DNA from 2 places in the Pseudoalteromonas sp. A41-2 genome. Region 2 is predicted to be linked to the other one. Evidence: predicted binding sites of a transcription regulator. Region 2 holds the regulator's gene; the other holds the start of a gene.
What was found. The regulator ArgR, encoded in region 2, controls arginine synthesis, uptake and breakdown. The targets are predictions, from matches to a motif close to ANTGAATANNTATTCANT.
Positions count from the first base shown of each region.

Region 1 (7,265 bases), 1.3 Mb from region 2:
CCTTCAAGCGCATCCGAAATACAATGTGTAAAGTCATACATTGGGTAAATGCACCACTTATCACCTGTTTGGTGATGGTGAGCAAAACGTACACGGTACAAAATAGGATCGCGTAATACAATAAACGAGCTTGCCATATCAATTTTAGCACGCAGTACACACTCGCCTTCTTTAAACTCACCGTTACGCATTTTTTCGAATAAGGCTAAGTTCTCTTCAACAGGTGTATCACGATAAGGGCTATTTTTTCCTGGCTCTTTTAGCGTACCACGGTACTCACGTGCTTGGTCTGCTGACAAGAAACACACATACGCAAGCCCTTTTTCGATAAGTTCAACGGCATAGCCATAAAGTGCATCAAAGTAGTTTGATGAATATTTAATTTCACCATCCCATTGAAAACCGAGCCACTGCACATCTTCTTTAATAGAGTTTACGTAGTTGATATCTTCTTTTTCTGGGTTTGTATCATCAAAACGTAAGTTGCAAAGGCCATTGTAATCCTGGGCAATACCAAAATTTAAGCATATAGACTTTGCATGACCAATGTGTAAAAAACCATTTGGTTCTGGTGGAAAACGTGTATGCGTAGTCGCGTGTTTACCGCTTGCGAGATCTTCGTCGATACGCGTTCTTATAAAGTTACTTGGGCGATTCTCAATTTCCGCCATAGGAGCATAATCCTCTGAATATTGCATGGTGACAAAACTACTGCATTATTACAAAAAGAAGCGCTAACATACAGTAGTTGATGTGTGTTTATCGAAGATAATAATGCGATTGTTAAAACCCTACGGTCAAATCGGTAAAAAAGTTGTTCTAACGCAATAAAATGATCATTGACTGACGATATAGTGCCGATAGTTTCACTATTTAATAAGGAAAAGAGATGGCTTCACTCAATCAACACCGAGTCTATATTCCTAGCTCTGCACGTGCAAACCAGTATGTGTTAGTTGAATTTAAACCCAATGATGAGTTTTTTGCCCAGTTTACGAACATTAGCTGCGGTTACAAGCGTCTTGCAAGGGAATTATTTGCGCTGTGCGATGAGTATGAACTTCATAACGTACATCTCATTGCGAATGATAAACTACCTGTCGTACGCTACCATGACGAGGCGTACAGTTTAGAAACAACAAAACAAATATTATTTTTCTATAATCCACAATACCACGAAGCACACAATGTATTTGCTAATGGCGAAGAAAAATGCAAAAAAATTCGCTTATTATTCTTAGCAACCGGTGACGATATTCGTGCAAATGCGGCACAGTTCCACCATAAAGTGCAACGGGTAATCAATACATTACAAGACAAGCTTTTAAGCAACCAACCCCCGCTTAAGATTAGAGATCATCAACACTTAACCTATGACTTATTTGCCAAAGCCAAAGGCCACAAAGAAAGCTATGGCTATAAGTTGCGAAGTTTATATCCGCGTTATCAATCGCGCCAATGCCATTTGCCAAGCGATTACAGCGAAATGACCTATGCAGGCTTTTCAATTCCTGTCACACGCGCAATTAAGACACAATTTCAGCATATGCTAAATGAAGAAAACTACAGTCAGTTTTATCACTATATTTTTGATGCGTTTAAACGTGCCTGTGATAAGCGTCAACTTAACTTAGCTGCCTTTATCGCAAATGGCACACGCCCGATTGTGCGTAATAGTAATATTGACAATGCACAGAGCAATAGCGAGTTACAAAAACTGACTTTCGACTGCACCAGCGAGCAAGTACAAATACAACAATTTTGGAATGCGGATACGTTGGTCGATGTGCTGCACTTTGTTATTGCAGCAGCAGAAAAAGATAAGCACGATATCGGTTACGGCCGATTTATGAACCAAGTACAAAGTGCCATTAATGAGGTGACAGACGAACTTGCGTTTAATCCAACACGCCAAGACTTACGCGTGCGCTTTTATCAGCATATTAACTATCAATATTAAACAGGTTTTACGTGGGTGACAGCGATGTGTCACCCCTTTTACCTTAACGATTTTTTGGTAATTTAGATAAGTCTAAGCGTAATACCTTTGAGCGTCGCTGGTAGTTATACAGCGACTTTTTCTTTGCGGGCAGTTCATCGACCGTCACCAATTCAAAACCTTGTTCAATAAACCAATGAATACTGCGCGTTGTTAACGCAAATAACCCATGATAACCACAACGTTTGGCTTTATTAATTATAAAACGTAATAAATTACTGCCACGGTCTGCATCACGATATTGAGGGTGAACAGCAAGACTTGCAAATTCACCAACCTGCTCTTCATCAAATGGGTAAAGGGCAGCGCACGCGATAATAAGTCCATCACGCTCAATCACTGTGAATTGCTCAATTTCTATCTCTAATTGCTCTCTTGAGCGACGCACTAAATAGCCCTGCTCTTCAAGTGGTCTAATTAAGTTTAAGATACCGGTTATATCACTGATCGTTGCACTACGAAGTTGTTCAGAACTTTGCGGCGCAATCTGGGTCCCGATACCATCCAAAGAAAAGAGCTCTTGCAATAAGGCACCATCTTCTTTGTAGCTGACAAGGTGACACCGATGCACCCCGCCCCGACATGCATCAATAGCAGCTTGCAAAAAGACAGGGGCGCTCAAACATGAAGGTGTATGAGTGCGATAGTGCTCTAACACTCGCTCGGCTTCGTTTGGCATTAATTCAGCTATCGCTTCGCCATTTTCATCTAAAATACCTGCATCTTGGCTAAACCCTAGCATTTTGTCTGCTCTGAGCTTTAAAGCAACTTGAGTCGCAATTTCTTCTGCGGTTAAATTAAAGCTCTCACCCGTCACTGAGGCAGCAATCGGACCTAGGAGCACAATACTATTGTTATTGAGTTGGTGGCGTATTCCCTCAACATCAATTCGCCTAACACGCCCCGAGTGGTGGTAATCAACCCCTTCATCAACGCCTAAAGGCTGCGCTATAACAAAATTACCACTCACTACATTTAAAAATGAGCCCGACATGGGGGTGCTACTTAATGACGTGGATAAACGTGCGGTGATGTCAAATTGCATTGCTCCGGCCACTTTTTTAATCACTTCAAAAGTGGTGTTATCGGTAACACGGATCTCGTTATGAAAATGACTAGTTATGCCAACCTCATTCAAAGCGGCATTAAATTGTGGCCGTGCGCCAAACACCAAAACAATCTTAATACCTAAGCTTGTTAATAGAGCAACATCATTAATAATACTTCGACAGCCTGGCTGGTCTATCGCCTCACCACCCAGCATTACAACGAAAGTCTTGCCTCTATGGGCATTTACATAAGGAGTCGACTGACGAAATCCGTCTACTAATTCTGTAGTACGCACGTGCTAATTACCTTTTAAATTCAAGCGTTTTTTATTAAAACGGAAACAGAGGAATTAGTGTAAGGAATTTTTATTCATAAATAAAGAATTTTTATTCTTTATTTATGAATAAAAATTGACAGTGAATTTAGCAATAAAAAAGGCCCGCATAAGCGAGCCTCTTTTTAAGAGATTAAAGACCGATTACCAGCCTGTTTTCTCTTTAAGTGCAGCACCGATGTCAGCTAGTGAACGTACTGTTTTAACGCCAGCAGCTTCTAATGCAGCAAATTTCTCATCAGCAGTACCTTTACCGCCTGCGATGATTGCACCCGCGTGACCCATACGCTTACCTGGAGGCGCAGTTACACCCGCAATGTAAGAAACAACAGGCTTAGTTACGTTGTGCTTGATGTATTCAGCAGCTTCTTCTTCTGCTGTACCACCGATTTCACCGATCATAACGATTGCTTCAGTTTGCTCGTCTTTTTCGAACATTTCTAAAACGTCGATGAAGTTAGTGCCAGGGATTGGGTCGCCACCGATACCAACACATGTTGATTGGCCGAAACCAGCATCAGTAGTTTGCTTAACCGCTTCGTAAGTAAGTGTACCAGAACGTGATACGATACCTACTTTACCAGGCTTGTGGATGTGACCAGGCATGATACCGATCTTAGTTTCACCCGGAGTGATAACACCTGGGCAGTTAGGACCGATCATGCGAACACCAGTTTGCTCAAGCTTAACTTTAACGTCAACCATGTCTAGTGTTGGGATACCTTCAGTGATACAAACGATAAGCTCGATGCCAGCATCGATAGCTTCTAAGATTGCATCTTTACAGAAAGGTGCTGGTACGTAGATTACTGATGCAGTTGCGCCAGTTGCTTCTACAGCGTCACGTACTGTGTTGAATACTGGAAGACCAAGGTGCGTTTGACCGCCTTTACCTGGGCTAACACCACCAACCATTTGTGTACCATACTCAAGCGCTTGCTCAGAGTGGAAAGTACCTTGGCCACCAGTGAAACCTTGACAGATAACTTTTGTATCTTTATTGATTAATACAGACATTATTTGCCCTCCGCAGCAGCAACAACTTTTTCAGCTGCGTCTGTTAGTGATTCAGCAGCGATGATGTTAAGGTCAGAATTAGCAAGTACTTCACGACCTAGTTCAGCGTTAGTACCTTCTAAACGTACTACTACTGGTACGTTTACGCCTACTTCTTTAACTGCACCAATGATACCTTCTGCGATCATGTCACAACGAACGATACCACCGAAGATGTTAACTAAAACAGCTTTTACGTTGTCGTCTGAAAGGATGATCTTGAATGCTTCAGATACACGCTCTTTCGTCGCGCCGCCACCAACATCTAGGAAGTTAGCTGGCTTGCCACCGTGTAGGTTTACGATGTCCATCGTACCCATTGCTAGGCCTGCACCGTTAACCATACAACCCACGTTACCGTCTAGTGCAACGTAGTTAAGCTCGAAGCTTGCAGCGTGAGCTTCACGTGCATCTTCTTGAGATGGATCGTGCATTTCACGGATTTTAGGTTGACGGTAAAGCGCGTTACCATCTACACCGATTTTGCCATCTAGACAGTGAAGGTTGCCTTCGTCTGTGATAACAAGCGGGTTGATTTCTAATAATGCGAAATCGAAATCGTTGAACATGTTCGCAAGACCCATGAAGATCTTAACAAACTGTTTCATTTGCGTTGGGTTTAAACCTAGTTTGAAGCCTAATTCACGAGCTTGATACGCTTGAGGACCTACAAGTGGATCGATTTCAGCTTTGTGGATTAGCTCTGGCGTTTCTTCAGCAACAGTCTCGATTTCAACACCACCTTCAGTAGATGCCATGAAAACAACTTTACGAGAAGCACGATCTACTACAGCGCCTAGGTATAATTCGTTAGCGATGTCAGTGCAGCTCTCAACAAGGATCTTAGCTACTGGCTGACCATTTTCGTCTGTTTGGTAAGTAACTAAGTTTTTACCTAACCAGTTCGCAGCGAACTCTTTAACTTCGTCGATTGTTTTAACTAGCTTAACACCGCCAGCTTTACCACGGCCACCTGCGTGAACCTGTGTTTTAACAACCCACATATCACCGCCAATTTTCTCAGCAGCTGCTGCAGCTTCTTCAGGTGTATCGCAAGCGTAACCGTGAGAAACTGGTAAACCATATTCGGCAAAAAGTTGTTTTGCCTGATACTCATGCAAATTCATGATGCTTTATCCAATTTTTTATACTAAAAGAGCTGAATATTTATGCAAATAAACAGCTATCCCAAATTGCGCACCTAGTATAAATCCCAAGGCTCAACATGAAAACCCCAGTTAGACCAAAGGCGCAAAAAAAAAAGCTGTGAACGCAGTCCACAGCTTACATTTTATACAACTAGATTAAACATCTAGTAATAAACGTGTTGGATCTTCAAGTAACTCTTTAATTGTCACTAAGAAACCAACAGATTCTTTACCATCAATTTGACGGTGATCGTACGATAACGCTAAATACATCATTGGTAAGATTTCAACTTTACCATTTACAGCCATTGGACGATCTTGGATTTTGTGCATACCTAAGATTGATGACTGAGGTAAGTTGATAATCGGTGTAGAAAGTAACGAACCGAATACACCACCATTAGTGATAGTGAAGTTACCACCTGTCATATCATCAAGTGTTAATTTGCCGTCACGACCTTTAAGCGCTAATTCACGGATACCTTTTTCAATTTCTGCAACTGATAACTTGTCACAATCTTTAAGTACTGGTGTAACTAGACCACGTGGTGTTGATACCGCGATGCTGATATCGAAGTAGTTGTGATAAACAATATCATCACCATCGATTGATGCATTCACTTCAGGGAAACGTTTAAGCGCTTCTGTTACTGCTTTCACATAGAAAGACATGAAACCTAAACGAATACCATGACGTTTTTCGAATACTTCTTGATACTGCTTACGAAGGTCCATGATAGGTTTCATGTTTACTTCGTTGAATGTTGTTAACATTGCAGTTGAGTTTTTCGCTTCAAGAAGGCGATTTGCAATAGTCTTACGTAAACGCGTCATTGGAACACGTTTTTGAGTACGGTCACCCATAGGTGCAGCAGGTGCTGCCGCTTCTGCTTTAGGTGCAGCCGCAGGCGCTTTTAAGAATGTATCAACGTCTTCTTTCGTTACGCGACCATTTTTACCCGTGCCCTTGATTTTTGATGCATCAAGGCCCTTTTCAGCGATTAGACGACGCACTGACGGTGTTAATACGTCTGAGCTATCGCTTGAATCGCTTGCTGGTGCCGCTTCTTCTTTTTTCGATTCTGCTTTAGCAGGTGCTGCACCCGCTTTAACAGTACCAATCACTTGTTCGCCAAGCACTGTTTCGCCTTCTGCGTGGATGTGCTCGCCCATGATACCGTCTTCTTGAGCAACAACTTCAAGAACAACTTTATCAGTTTCGATGTCAACTAGGTTTTGGTCGCGCGTTACCGCTTCACCTGGTTGAACATGCCAAGTAGCTATTGTCGCGTCTGCGACTGATTCTGGAAGTACAGGTACTTTAATGTCCACTTCTTTACCTTCTGATGCTGGTGCTGATTGCGCCGCTGGCGCGTCTTCTGATTTTGCTGGTGCTGATTCTTTAGCAGAATCGTCACTTGCTGGTGCAGCATCTGCATCACCAAGTAAACCAATTACTTGTTCACCAAGTACGGTTGCACCTTCTTCTTGTGAAATTTCAGTAATGACACCGTCGTTTGGTGCAACTACTTCTAAAACAACTTTATCTGTTTCAATATCAACTAAGTTTTGGTCACGGCTTACTTTGTCGCCAACACTTACGTGCCATGTTGCTACGGTAGCATCAGCAACCGACTCAGGAAGTACAGGAACTTTAATTTCTGTGCTCATTGCTTAT
Region 1 is NZ_CP065231.1:1,637,564-1,644,828, reverse strand. Features, by position in the region: gene glnS (glutamine--tRNA ligase) at 1-671, opposite strand, end outside; gene IT970_RS07535 (DUF3083 family protein) at 890-1,960, shown strand; gene argA (amino-acid N-acetyltransferase) at 2,004-3,344, opposite strand; gene sucD (succinate--CoA ligase subunit alpha) at 3,528-4,400, opposite strand; gene sucC (ADP-forming succinate--CoA ligase subunit beta) at 4,400-5,566, opposite strand; gene odhB (2-oxoglutarate dehydrogenase complex dihydrolipoyllysine-residue succinyltransferase) at 5,744-7,258, opposite strand; gene IT970_RS07510 (2-oxoglutarate dehydrogenase E1 component) at 7,262-7,265, opposite strand, start outside.
Region 1: the regulator ArgR is predicted to act here: its motif matches at 3,406-3,423, upstream of argA (amino-acid N-acetyltransferase).

Region 2 (7,265 bases):
GGCTTGGCAAAATGCCGATCATGCAAATTTTAGCTGATGCGACCAATGTCATTGCTGAAGGTGAAGTGTTGCAGCTTATGAACTGTAATGACCCTAACACCACCGAACAAAGCTATATGCAGGTTATTTACAGCAAAACCGCCAAGCTTTTCGAAGCCGCAACGGGTCTTGCCGCTATCATTACCGAGCAAGACGAAAAAGTCCTCGACGCATTAAACCTATACGGCATGCATTTAGGGACTGCTTTTCAACTAGTAGATGATGTACTTGATTACAATGCTGATGCACAGCAACTTGGCAAAAACATTGGTGATGACTTAGCTGAAGGTAAACCTACTTTACCGCTTATTTACGCGATACAAAAAGGCACACCAGCGCAAGTAAAACTAGTTCGTGAAGCCATTGAACTAGGCAATGGTATGGATCACTTAGACAGCATTCTAGCGACGCTCGCTGATACCAAAGCCCTTGAGTTTACAATGCAAAAAGCAGAGCAAGAAGCTGATAAAGCCATTGCATGCATTGCTTTTTTACCCGACACGCCATACAAACAAGCGTTAGAAAGCTTAGCGCGGATTGCGGTCGCCCGCGATCACTAAGCGATACTTTATTCGAGCCATTAAAAAAGCCTGCAATTGCAGGCTTTTTTGTTTTAAGCGCTTCAACATGCATGTGAAGCGTTTAGCATCAATCGGGATTAACCGTTGATAAAATCAACACCTTCTTGGATGTCTTTGTTAAGTGTCGCTAGCATGTCGTTCTTAGCTTGCTCTTCGAATGCACTTAACTCACCGTAAGAAAGAATTTCTTCAACACCGTTCTTACCTAAACGTACTGGGTGTGCGAAGTAAGCAGCATCACCATTTTCAACAGCAACGTATGCGTAATCTACCACGTCTTCACCTTGTAAGCCTTTCACTAAAGACATACAAAAACGAGCCGCTGCGGCACCCATTGAAAGTGTTGCTGAACCGCCACCAGCTTTAGCATTAACAACTTCAGTACCTGCATTTTGGATACGTGGAGTAAGTGCTGCAACTTCTTCATCAGTGAAAGTAACGCCTTCAACTTGTGAAAGAAGTGGCAGAATGGTTGTACCAGAGTGACCACCAATAACAGGGACTTTAACGTCAGTTGCGCTTAAGCCTTTAAGTTCAGCTACAAACGCTTCAGAACGGATCACGTCAAGAGTCGTAATACCGAATACACGGTTAGCATCGTAAGTACCCGCTTTTTTGAATACTTCAGCAACGATTGGCACTGTGCCATTTACTGGGTTAGTGATGATACCTACTAACGCTTTAGGGCAGTTTTTAACGATGCCTTCAGCTAATGTTTTGATGATACCTGCGTTTACGTTGAAAAGGTCCGCACGGTCCATGCCCGGCTTACGTGGCATACCCGCTGGAATAAGAACGATATCACAACCTACTAATGCAGCGTCCAAGCTGTCTGCACCAAAGCCTTCAACTTTAACGTCAGTTGGGATGTGAGAAAGATCAACCGCTACACCAGGAACAACAGGGGCAACATCGTATAACGATAATTCAGAACCTGCAGGTAAACTTGTTTTTAATAATAAAGACAATGCTTGGCCGATACCGCCAGCTGCGCCTAAAACAGCAACTTTCATTGGAATTCTCCGTAATTTGAGGTAGGAAATATTTGTGGCCCTAAAGATAATGAAATTAGCGACTAAAAACAAATTTATCCTGCTTATTTCGCGTATAATTTCGACCATAGTTGTAAACTTAGCTGTAACGTGACGGTATTTGGACGACAAATGCAAACAAATACTGCATAACTATGCAGAATTGTGTAGAATTACTTCATATTTGATGAATAAAAGAAACGACAACATGCAACCACAAGACAAACAAGAAGCACTGATCAAAGCGTTTAAATCGTTATTAAAAGAAGAAAACTTTGGCTCACAAGGTGAGATTGTCGAAGCATTAAAAGACCAAGGCTTTGATAATATTAGCCAAAGTAAAGTATCACGCATGTTGAGTAAATTTGGCGCTGTACGCACACGCAATGCAAAACAAGAAATGGTGTATTGTTTACCTGCCGAAATGGGTGTGCCAACCGCAAAGAGCCCTCTTCGTCAGCTTGTTATCGACATCATGCACAACGAAATGATGATTATTATTCGTACCAGCCCAGGGGCTGCACAGCTGATTGCCCGATTACTTGATTCATTAGGTAAGGCAGACGGTGTACTGGGTACAATTGCAGGCGACGACACTATTTTTATCGCCCCTGCAAAAATTTCTGAAATCGATGTCACGCTAGACCGCGTTAGAACATTATTCGATACAGTTTAACGTTAAAGCTGCTTCAAAAAGTTTACTGACGGGGCGAAAAATGCAGACCCCATGTCGGCTTGTGTAAAATCGAGCCAATGGTCATAACATTCGCCCTGCCCTAATCGGCTTTTGAGTACCTGTTCAAACGCATCACCTTGCGCTGCACACGACACCATTAAAATGCCCTGTTTATGAACGTCACCAAACGGCATGCTTTGATTGAGTATGAGAGGCTGACCCTTTTCATCTTTTAATTCACTTCGTACTGCATGACTCGTTTCAACAGCTGGCATTATTAACGTGTTATCAAGACGTGTACGCCCCATGATTTGCTCTTGCTCAGATAACGACAAATGTTGCCACACGCTTAGGTCATGCACAAAACGCTGCACATGAATATAACTTCCCTGATCTTCAAAATGACCCGGCTTATCAATCAGTGCGGTGCTTCGCTTTTGTCGCCCATGCGGAGTGTCTCCCGCATAAATAAAGCCATTAAAATCGCGGCCATCTAAAAAGCGAAAGTTACGAACTTGTTCCACCAACTCAACATCAGGTGTAAATAATTTAATGATTTGTAGAGCAAAAAGGTGATTTACATCTTCACGATCAGAGCGAATTTGCACAAACAAATCGAATGGCTGCGCACTCATGACGTGCTCACTGTGCGTCACATTTGGAAAGCTTTGTAATTGGCTTGGAATAAACTCTGGCAGTATATGTGGCCAGTACTGCGCACCAAGCGCAACCACACATGACAACATGGCTTCAGAGAATTGGTCTGCAAACTCGTCTTGAATGACGCTTACGCGTTTAAGTTTTTTGCGTAATGACTCATCGTGACCATCATAAACATTAAAAAACAGGTGCAAACCGTGTAAGTTTGCTTCAGCACAAATCCCAGATTGCGCTTGCGCCATAATGAATCCTTAGCTACTCGTTATCAAACATACAGACAAGGAATTCAGGATTATAACGTTCTGTTTAATCTTCGAAAAAATTGACCGTATGTGGCATTATTTTTATTTTTACTGGTTGCTCGACCGCTAGTACACGATCATTTTCGGCAGCAACTTCTAGCTCCTGCCCAGCAATACGTACCTTATACACATAACGCGTACCGATAAAACGTCTGTTTAGTATGGCTTGACTACTTACATCGCCGTGCTCTGCCTCACATAACTTAATATGATGAGGTCGTACATACACCACACCGTGTTGACCTTGATGCTTGCTTTCGGTTAGCGAATGTATGACACCATACGTCGTTTCATATTCAGTTGGCGTTAAGACTTTTGCCGTTAAGTATATGCCCGTACCAAGAAACTCTGCAACCTCCTTTGAGTTAGGTTGGCTAAATAACTGCTCGGGAGTGCCTTGTTGCGCTATTTTTCCACCGTGCATCACCGCAAGCGTATCAGCAAAGGCAAACGCTTCTTCTTTTGAGTGCGTCACAAAAACAGCGGAAACTTGTTGGTCTTTTATAATCCGACGAATATCAGCAATTAATTCAAAACGCACTTGGGTATCAATGTTCGAAAATGGCTCATCAAGTAGTAATAAACTGGGTTTATATGCCAAAGCTCTCGCTATTGCGACACGTTGTTGCTGCCCACCGGAGAGTTGATGTGGGTATCGTTTTGCACAGCCATCTAGTTTAACCAACCTGAGCATTTCACTCACGCGCTCACGTTTTTGTGCTTTACTCATATTGCTCAAACCAAAGGCAATGTTATCGCTTACTGTTAGATGCGGAAACAAAGCGTAATCTTGAAACATCATGCCGATATTTCGTTTTTCTGGCGCAATAAAATGATGATTGTCATTGACCACTTGTGAGTCGATACTCATGTATCCTTGCGATGGCTGTAAAATACCTGCAATTGCTTTTAACGTGGTGGTTTTACCACACCCACTGGCGCCTAATAAACAGACTATTTCGTCTTGCTTCACATTTAGAGTAAGCTCACTCAATACCTTAGTGCCATTATATTGGTAGGCTAAGTCTTTAATTATCAAATGACTCATGAGTGATTGTGCTCCATCGAACGATTAACGAAATACAAAGGAATTAGTCCTACTAAAACAATAAACAAGGCCGAAATAGACGCTAACTCTAATTGTTCATCACTGACATACTGAAAAACATGCGTGGCCAAAGTTTCAAAGTTAAATGGACGCAAGAGCAATGCGGCGGGTAGCTCTTTCATACATTCAATAAATACTAATAATCCTGCGGTTAATATACCGCGTTTTAGCAAGGGTAAATGAACTTTATACAGGGTTGTAAAAGGCCCTTTGCCCATTGATTGACTCGCCATATCGAGTGAGGGGCTGATACGTAAGAAACTACTTTCAAGCGCTCCATGCGCAATTGCATAGAAACGCACTATATAAGCAAAAACCATCGCAAATAGAGTACCACTTAATACTAGGCCTAACGAAAAACCGTGCGGCTCTAACCATGCATTCAGTAAGTCATCAAGCTGCGTTAAAGGCAGTAAAACGGCGATAGCAAGCACCGTGCCTGGTAGTGCGTACCCTGTACTCGCTAGACGTCCAGGAATAAGGGGGTAACGGTCTTTACTTATGCGTTGATAAAACAGCACACATAAGCTCAGTATAATAGTCGCCAGGCTCACGACGACAGCAACCTTGAGGCTTTGCCATGCATAATTAAAAAATGCACCATTCCACGCATCTTCCGCATACACAATAGCGTACTTCACAAGCACTGCCACGGGTAATAAAAACGCCAGCAGCAAAGTAAGGCTACAGGCTATTGTTGCCCCCCAGGCTGCGCTGCCTTTTAAGCTGTATAACGTCGCACTATTAACACTTGATTGGCGCTCATATACGGCTTGGTTTCTTCGGCTGTAGCGCTCAAGCATCAGGGTTAAGAATAAAATGAGCAACATAATGCCAGAAATTTTTGCAGCCGCAGTGAGAGAGTAATACCCCAACCAGGTATCGTAAACGGCGGTCGTCAATGTACTCACAGCAAAATAATTCACTGTTGCAAAGTCAGCCATCGCCTCCATGCTAATTAAGGTAATACCCGCCACAATAGCGCCGCGGCCAAGTGGCAAGCTTACTCGTAAGAAGCTTTGCAAAGGGGACAACCCCATTAACTGGCTGGCTTGCACAAGTTTAAATGATTGCTCTCTCAGTGCTGTTTTGAAAATTAAATACAGGTAGGGATACAACACAAGGGCAATCATCACAATTGCTCCTGTTAAGGTACGAATATCGAAAAACCAATAGTCATCCGGCGATTGCCAACCAAACCAATCACGTAGCGCAATTTGTACGGGACCTGCATAATCGAGTAAGTCCGTGTAAACATAAGCAATTAAGTAGGTCGGCATGGCAAGTGGCAGCATGAGCGCCCACTCAAATTGCTTTCGCCCCGGAAACTCACAATACGCAGTCAACCACGCTAATGGCAGCGCGATGAGGCAACTTAAAAGCCCGACTCCAGCAATCAAGAATAGAGTATTGCGGGTGTAATCCCACAACACAGTATCAAACAAGTGCTGAAACACATCAGAGCCTCCTTGCAGAGACTCCACTAATAAAAAGCCAAGAGGTGTTACAAGCAATAACCCGATAAACCAAGCTATTAACTGCCAGCGAGACAACGAAAACTTCACATGCATACGAGGCTGTTATTCCTTCATTAATAACAGGGCGATATAAAACAAAAGCTGTTTAAGCAATGCCGCTTAAACAGCTTTTTCAAATTTTTAAGCTGGAATAACGCTTTGTGCGTTATAAATCAAACTTCACTTCATCAATTAGCTTAAGTGCCACAGGGCGATATTTGCTAATTTCATCAAGCGACAAAGTATCTTCTTTAAATTTGCCCCATGATGCCACCATATCAGATAAAGCAACCCCTTGTTTTACTGGGTACTCCATATTAACTGAGGCATACATATTTTGCGCTTTATTGTCGGTCATATACTCAATCAGTTTCAAGGCATTTTCAGGGTTTTTGGCATATTTCGTCATCACCACCCCCGATACATTAATATGTGAGCCTCGGTTTGTTTGATTAGGGAAGTTAATATGCACCGCTTCAGCCCATGACTTTTGCTGCTCATCCTGCAACATTTTACCAAAGTAATAACTATTACCTAAGGCAATATCACACAGCCCTTCTTTTACCGCTTTAACTTGTGCACGGTCGTTACCTTGTGGTTTACGAGCTAAATTTGATTTTACGCCTTCAAGCCATTCTTTTGTTTTTACTTCACCGTGATGCGCCACCATAGACGCTACTAGGCCTAAGTTATAAGGGTGCTTACCAGGGCGCGTACATAATTTGCCTTTGTATTTTGGATCGGCTAAGTCTTCATAACTCAGTGTGGGTAACGCGCCAACTCGCTCTTTTGCTGAGTAGACATTGCGCACTCGTTTAGTAAGTGCAATCCACTGCCCTTGTTCATCACGAAAAGTACTGGGGACATTTGCATTAACAATATCACTGTTAATTGATTGCGTTAAACCAAGCTCTTCTAACTGTACAAGCGCACTAAAATTTGACGTCAAAACGAGATCAGCCTTGCTATGCTTACCTTCGCGCTTTACGCGTTCAATCAGGCCCTTTTTAGCAAAAACAACATTGGTTTTTATGCCCGTTTGCTGAGTGAAATCATCTAAAATTGGTTGAATTAAAAAAGGTTGTCGGAATGAATATATATTAACGACATCCGCTGAAAGTGCAGGTGTGCTTAGTAAAGCCGTGAATAAGACTAACGCTGTTTTTTTCATTATTTAACACCTAAATAAAAACAATTCTCAAAATATTTTACCTACACTTAAGGCAAAGTGCACCTGTTAATAGTCATAAAACAATCATGCTAGCTGCCATTTAGGAAGTTACTTGTGAGAGATATCTTACCTACATGGCAGCTATTGAGTAAAAGCAGACAGCAAAAACCACATAAAAAC
Region 2 is NZ_CP065231.1:2,898,640-2,905,904, forward strand. Features, by position in the region: gene ispB (octaprenyl diphosphate synthase) at 1-599, shown strand, start outside; gene mdh (malate dehydrogenase) at 698-1,633, opposite strand; gene argR (transcriptional regulator ArgR) at 1,860-2,327, shown strand; gene IT970_RS13100 (Dyp-type peroxidase) at 2,330-3,229, opposite strand; gene IT970_RS13105 (ABC transporter ATP-binding protein) at 3,294-4,337, opposite strand; gene IT970_RS13110 (ABC transporter permease) at 4,334-5,968, opposite strand; gene IT970_RS13115 (Fe(3+) ABC transporter substrate-binding protein) at 6,081-7,085, opposite strand.